2 regions of the Mesorhizobium sp. M1A.F.Ca.IN.020.03.2.1 genome follow, and region 1 is predicted to be linked to the other one. Evidence: riboswitches for the same ligand, from Rfam matches in the RefSeq annotation. Region 1 holds a riboswitch; the other holds the start of a gene.
What was found. A riboswitch is a leader RNA that binds a small molecule or an ion and turns the genes downstream of it on or off. The one in region 1 is predicted to bind cobalamin.
Positions count from the first base shown of each region.

Region 2: another riboswitch for cobalamin. It lies ahead of EOA79_RS18920 (CbtB domain-containing protein); the one in region 1 lies ahead of bluB (5,6-dimethylbenzimidazole synthase).

Region 1 is NZ_RZSV01000018.1:20,486-23,879, forward strand. Features, by position in the region: gene EOA79_RS05305 (DUF2277 domain-containing protein) at 1-220, opposite strand, end outside; gene EOA79_RS05310 (exodeoxyribonuclease VII small subunit) at 412-663, opposite strand; gene EOA79_RS05315 (histone deacetylase family protein) at 667-1,593, opposite strand; cobalamin riboswitch at 1,708-1,886, shown strand; gene bluB (5,6-dimethylbenzimidazole synthase) at 1,929-2,660, shown strand; gene EOA79_RS05325 (aminotransferase class V-fold PLP-dependent enzyme) at 3,008-3,394, shown strand, end outside.
Region 2 is NZ_RZSV01000118.1:8,244-11,637, forward strand. Features, by position in the region: gene cobO (cob(I)yrinic acid a,c-diamide adenosyltransferase) at 1-16, opposite strand, end outside; gene cobU (bifunctional adenosylcobinamide kinase/adenosylcobinamide-phosphate guanylyltransferase) at 18-539, opposite strand; gene EOA79_RS18915 (CbtA family protein) at 532-1,329, opposite strand; gene EOA79_RS18920 (CbtB domain-containing protein) at 1,345-1,524, opposite strand; cobalamin riboswitch at 1,561-1,759, opposite strand; gene EOA79_RS18925 (gamma-glutamylcyclotransferase) at 1,830-2,516, opposite strand; gene EOA79_RS18930 (aromatic ring-hydroxylating dioxygenase subunit alpha) at 2,658-3,394, shown strand, end outside.

The DNA of each region.
Region 1 (3,394 bases):
CCTCGCGGTTGCGCGGATGCTGGGTGGTTTCGAGGCTGTCAAGCAGCTCGCGCGCGGCGGCGGCGATCGCCTCGACGGCGTGGTTGAAGGCATGCTCGTTGCGCTTGGACGGCTTGGTCGCGCCGCTCAGCTTGCGAACGAACTGCAGCGCCGCGTCATGGACCTCGTCGTCGGTCGCCGGCGGATCGAAGTTGAACAGGGTCTTGATGTTTCGGCACATGCTTTAACTCCTTACCTGCTTTCTGCCCGAACCGGTCTGACATTGTGCACCGAGGTGTGTTGAGATTCAGGTCAGACCGAGCCGAAAATGGCGGGTTCCGAGAACCGGACCGGAGCGTACTTGAAGGACGTGAGCACCGGAACCGCAGAAAGCCGCGTTTGCAGGCGGCCTCACCTGAATATCAATACACCTCACTCGGCGTCGAGCGGCTCCGTTCCAACCGGCTTGCCGTCGCGCGAGAGCCTGATCTTCTCGACCTTGTCCTCGGCGGCCTTGAGCAAGCGGTCGCAATGAGCCTTCAGCGCCTCGCCGCGCTCGTAGATCTTGATCGACTGGTCGAGCGGAACGTCGCCGCGCTCCAGATCATCGACGATCTTCTCCAGCGCGTCGAGCGCCTGTTCGAAGCTCATCGCCTTGACGTCTTGGTTAGCTTCATCAGCCATCATTCATCCCTTCATCAGCCGCCCGACATGGGCGGCGACCGAAAATGCCAATCCTTGCAGATCGTAACCGCCCTCCAGCAGGCTGACGAGCCGGTTGCCGCTGTGGCGCCCGGCGCGCTCCATCAGCTGGCCGGTCGCCCAGTCGAAATCATCCTCGGTCAGGTTGATCGCGGCCAGCGGATCGCGATGGTGCGCATCGAAACCGGCGGAAATGATGATCAGATCCGGCTGGAAGGCGTCGATCGACGGCAGCACGCGCGACAGGAAGGCGTCGCGGAACGTGTCGCTGCCGGTGCTCGGCGCAAGCGGCGCGTTGACGATGTTGCCGGCGCCGGTCTCGCTCTTGGCACCGGTGCCCGGATAAAGCGGCATCTGGTGGGTCGAGCAATAGAGCACCGACGGATCGTCCCAGAAAATGTCCTGCGTGCCGTTGCCGTGATGCACATCCCAATCGACGATGGCGACGCGCTCGGCCAGATGCTTCTCCTGCGCATAACGGGCGGCGATCGCCGCGGTGTTGAACAGGCAAAAGCCCATCGCGGTCGCTTTTTCGGCGTGATGGCCGGGCGGACGCGCGGCAACGAAGACATTGGCGGCACGGCCCTCGAACACATCGTCGACGGCGGCGTTCGCCGCGCCGATCGCCGTCACCGCGGCCTGCCAGCTTTTCGGGCTGGCGCTGGTGTCGGCATCGATCGAGACGATCCCCGTCTCGGGAATCGCAGCGCGGACACGGCCGACGAAATCCTCCGGATGCGCGTAAAGGATAGTCGCCTCGTCGCCTTCCGGCGCCTCGACGCGGTCGAGGGCCGAAAAAGCCTCGTCGTCGAGCACGCGCTCGATGGCGCGCAAACGGTCGGGCCGCTCGGGGTGGCCGGGCGGCGTGAGGTGTTCCAGGAATACCGGATGAGTGTAAAGACGAGTGGTCATGGCGCCTAATCTAGGCACCTGTCGCACGGATAGCCATGTTTCAGCGCCGAATGATTGGGGAAATCGCGCCCAATCGTGTCGCTGGCGGCATTGGCCCGGCCTCGGCTTCGCGATAAGGTCGCGTCGCTGCCTGGTGCCCGCAACGCGGGAGAATCGGGAACACGGTTGAAATCCGTGGCGTGCCCAACGCTGTGAGGGGGACCGCGCCGGCAAACGCCACTGTCCCAGACGGGAAGGCGCCGGATGCGGGTCGATCCCGAGCCAGAAGACCGGCCCGGCAGACATGGTCATCCGCATGGTCAGGCGGAGGACTGCTTATCGCAAGGGGACAAGCGATGCAGGCACGAACAGCCGCCGCCGGCGGCGATGACTTTGACCAATTGGCGCGCGACGCCGTCTACCGGGCCATGTTCACCCGGCGCGACGTGCGCAGCCATTTCCTTACCGACGATCTCGACGACGGCGTTTTGGCGCGGCTGCTCACCGCGGCACACCACGCGCCGTCGGTCGGCTACATGCAGCCCTGGAACTTCATCATCATCCGGGACGCCACAAGGCGGCGGCAGGTGCGCGACCTTTTCCTCGCCGCGCGCGAACAGGAACTGCCGGCGATCGAGGTGGAGCGGCGGGCGCTCTACCGCAAGCTGAAGCTCGAGGGCATCTGCGAAAGCGCGCTCAACCTCTGCATCACCTGCGACCGCCAGCGCTCGAAGAACTCGCCGCTCGGGCGCTGGCACAATCCGGAGATGGACCTCTACAGCACCGTCTGCGCGGTGCAGAATTTCTGGCTCGCGGCGCGGGCGGAAGGCGTCGGGGTTGGCTGGGTGAGCATCATCGAGCCCGAAGCGCTGAAGCGACTGCTGTCGATCCCCGAGCACGTCACGCCGATCGCCTATCTCTGCGTCGGCCGCGTCTCGGAATTCGCGCCAAGGCCCGACCTCGAAGCGCATGGCTGGGGCAAGCGCCTGCCGCTGCCCGAGCTGGTGATGAGCGAGACCTTTTGCGGCGCCGGCGAGGCGCCGCTCAAATCGGCGATCGCTCGTCTCGGAGAACGATTGAAGCCTTAGAACCGCTCGGCGTTCCATAGACCCGCACCAACCGCAACGCGCCATCGCGCTTCGCGTTTGCGCAATGGCGCATTGGCAGGCCTGACCGTCGTTGCCCGCTCTCAGAAACCGGGGATTGTTCGCGCATCGCTTGACAACGTGACGGTTCTTCTTGGCGTGATTGGGCCGGATCTCCGCACTCGCTTCCTCACGGCTAACCCTGTGCCAAGCGATGTCGTTCTCGGGCTTCAACGTCTCGCGAATTCACCGGCGTTCGCAATTAAATTCTGTCTTCTCATGTGAATAGGCAGATTGAGCTGGGCTACGGCGCTTATTGTCGGGCCATAGATGAGACCCGGCGCGTTCCCATGAATTTTTTTGCAATAGATCGGTCCGCCGAACATGAGGACGAAGCGGAATGGGAGCGCATCCGCGCAAAATACCCGCCGCAAGAACCACTCCTCAACTTGAACAACGCCGCGGTCAGTCCCCCACCGACTGTTGTCGAGGAAGCGACGGTTGACGCCTACCGCTTCATCAGTCGCAATCCCGACTACAATATGTGGAGCAAGCTCGACACAGCACTTCCTCATATCAAACGCGAGCTGGCGGAACTGATCGATTGCAGCCCCGGAGAGATCGCGCTGAACCGGAATTCGTCGGAGGGTCTTTCGACAGCGATCTTCGGAATACCGCTGACTAAGGGCGATCAAGTGCTGATCTCGCCTTGGGACTACCCCAGCGTTCGTGCGGGC
Region 2 (3,394 bases), on a different contig from region 1:
CTTTGATCTCGCCCATGTCACTTCGCCTTGAGCGGCAGCCCCGCCACCATCATCAGCACGCTGTCGGCGACAGCCGCGACCTGCTGGTTGAGCCGCCCGGCGGCGTCGCGGAACCGGCGCGCCAGCGCATTGTCCGGCACGATGCCGAGCCCGACTTCGTTAGACACCACAAACCACGGTCCGCGCGGCTGCGAAAGCACATCCGAGAGCCGCCGGCACTCGGCCTCGATATCGTGGTCCGCCAGCATATGATTGCTCAGCCACAATGTCAGGCAATCGATAAGCACCGGCTGGTGATCGGGCAAGGCGTCGATCGCGCCGACCAGGTCGAGCGGCGCATCGACGGTGACCCAGCCTTTGCCGCGGCGCGAGCGATGCAGCGCGATGCGCTCGCGCATCTCCTCGTCATAGGCCTGCGCGGTGGCGATATAGGCCCAAGGCGACGGGCTTGCCGCCACCAGGCACTCGGCATGCGCGCTCTTGCCGGAGCGCGCACCGCCGATGATGAAGGTCAGATGGCCCTCCGCGCGATCAGGCAAAGCTGTCGCGCAGGCTGGTCGACGTACCGGTGAAGCGGCCGCGCACCACACCGACGGCCGCACCGAGCACCAGCCAGAAGACCAGATCGGTGAGGGTCACCGCCACCACGAACTGATGGTGCAGCCCCTCGGGAATCGCCGTCTCGAAGCTGACGGGCTGCGGCGCGCCGACTACGTGCGGAGCGACGATCAGCACGACCGCCAGAATTGCCAAGGGCAGCGACTTGCGAAAGGCGATCAATCCAAGGCCGACCGCGGTTGCGGCCACCGTCGAAATCCACCAGATCTGGCGCGGCAGAAGTTCCGCCGCCGGCATGGCCGGCAGTTCCGGCGGCAGGCCGAGGCCGGGCGCGAGCGTGAAAACCGCAAAGCCGGCAAGGCCCCAGAACACGCCCTGGCGCCAGCTGCCGATGCCACCGGCGAATTCCGAGACCGCGACCAGGATCAGCGCGAAGCCGATGCCGGTGACGATGTTTGCGACAACGTTGAAGGCGAAGCGCTCGAAGCCGTCGGCCGGAGCCCAGCCCTCGTCCTCGGTCGGAGCCGCCGCTTCCGTCGACGCAGGAGCGGCGCTGCTCATCGCATTGCCCGCCGGTTCGGCCGAGCTCATGGCAGCGCTAGTTCCAGTGTTGGCGGCATGGTCGTGGTGATGACCGCCGCCCGCCTTTTCATAGACTTCCGCTTTGAGGATCAGCGGCACGGTCGCATAGGCCTGCATGCAGGCAAGCGCGATGCCCGCCACGAGCCCTGCGATCGCCGCGACGAACACGACGTTGCGAAACAGATTCATGATATCGGGCCTTCGTCAGTGGCAGGGAAAAGCCATCGAGTGACGATAGTCGTGGGCAGCGTTGTGGACCGCATCGATGTGCGAGAAGCCGACAAAACCGACGACGAAAATGCCGAGCAGCGCGGCGAGAGCCAGCTGCATGATGCGCGACTGCGAGGAGACGGAGGCGCCGAGGGCGACGGAAGCGGTATTCATGTCTTGTCCTTTCGCCCTCCACCCGAGGGCATCGAAGTCAACTTTCCTGTCGCCGGCAGGTCTCCTGGCTCGCGGATTCGCACCCTTCCCCACCTTCCCGAGGACAAACCTCAGTGGTCTATGGAGAGGACTACCGCACACAGTTGCGGGGGCAGCCACGGCTTAGGGCAAAGACTCCACCCTCACCGCATTCCCTCTTGGCTCCAAAAACGGAACCGACGACGCCAGCGACTATAGGCAGAATCGTCGCGACCGGCAAACCAAATTCCGTCACGCCGCAGCGTGATTGCGGCACCGGTTTCGGACTAAGATCCGGCGATCCGCTCGGCGACGAGCTTCTGCAATCGCCACAAATGGCGGTCGTGAATACCGCGCTGTTCGAGGTTCTTCACCGTGTTGTAGAGATAGTCGGCGCCTGAACCCCAGTGGCCGCACGAGGTCGCCAGCCTTTCGACCACCTCGTCTTCGTTGAGTGGGCCGGCATAGGTCGTGCCTTTGCGATTGATGACGAAGGCAAGCGCTCTCAACGGCCCCTTGTCGGTTGCGAGTTGCAGCAGGCGCGGCCGGTAGCTGGTCGGCTTCAGCGTCATCTCGCGGCGAAAAAGCCTGTCCAGCGCCTGCCGGCGGTCACCACCGTTCAGGCGGAAAGCAACGCCCTTGCATTGGCCGCCACGATCCAGCGCCATCATCAGGCCGGGGCTTTGCTTGGTGCCGCGCCAGCGCGTCATCTTCATGCAGAAGGAGCGATGCCAGCCGCGAGCCACGGCGACGCGCTCCTCAAAATGCTCGATTTCCGGTTTCCAGATCAGCGAGCCGTAGCCGAACAGCCAGAGAGGCTCGGTTGCAGGTAGCTCGGCCTCGAATGCATCCAGCATGGCTTCATAGTCGCTGTCCACGAGATGCTCGGCATCCGGGTCGGGCCCCGGGTCATCGACCGCGCGAAAACAGCGGGCGACCAGTTCCACGGTCAGCGACATCGTTCTTGCAGGCATACTTTGCAATCCTGGGCAGCCGGCGAAACCGCAGGCGATTACGAAGTGACCTTAAGGGCAGCACCCGGAAGCGACAATGGCCGCGCAATTGACAACGGTCCTGCCCGGGTGTCGGCTGTCATCAGCCAAGGGGAGCCGCTCATGCAGCCAAATCCTAGCGAACACAGCCGCTACAATGGCCTCACCAGCCTCGAGCCGACGTTGCCTGCAAGCGCCTATCGGGAAGCCGACGCTTACCGGCTCGATCTCGAAGCGATCTGGTATCGGAGCTGGCTCATGGTTTGCCGCGAAGCCGATCTCGCGGAACCTCTTGCCTTTCGAACCGCGCGTATCGGCTCGCAGGAGGTCGTCGTGCTGCGCGACGAGGCCGGGAGCTTGCGCGCCTTCCACAACACCTGCCGGCATCGCGGCTCGCAGCTCTGCCTGGAAAGCGAAGGGCGGCTGAAGGCAAGGCTGCTCACCTGCCCCTACCACGCCTGGTCCTATTCGCTGCGCGGCGATCTCGTCCGTGTCCCATCGAAATCGCTGCCCGAAGGCTTCGACAAGGAAAATTATCCGCTCTACCGGGTGGCGCTGTCAGTGTGGCGCGGCTTCGTCTTCATCAATCTCGCAGAGGATCCCGATGGCTCGGGGGAAGCCTCCTTCGACTCCGCCTCCCGCGATCTTTCGAACTGGCCGCTGGAGACGCTCGTCCCCGGGCACCGGCTCACCAAGGTGATGAACTGCAACTGGAAAATCTTCTGGGAGAACTTCAACGAATGCCTGCATTGCCCGGGCGTGCACAAGGACCTGTCGCGGCTGGTGCCGATCTATGGGCGCGGCCTGATGGCGAGGCATGACGATCCGGAATGGGCGCGCTATGCGGATAATGATGCTCC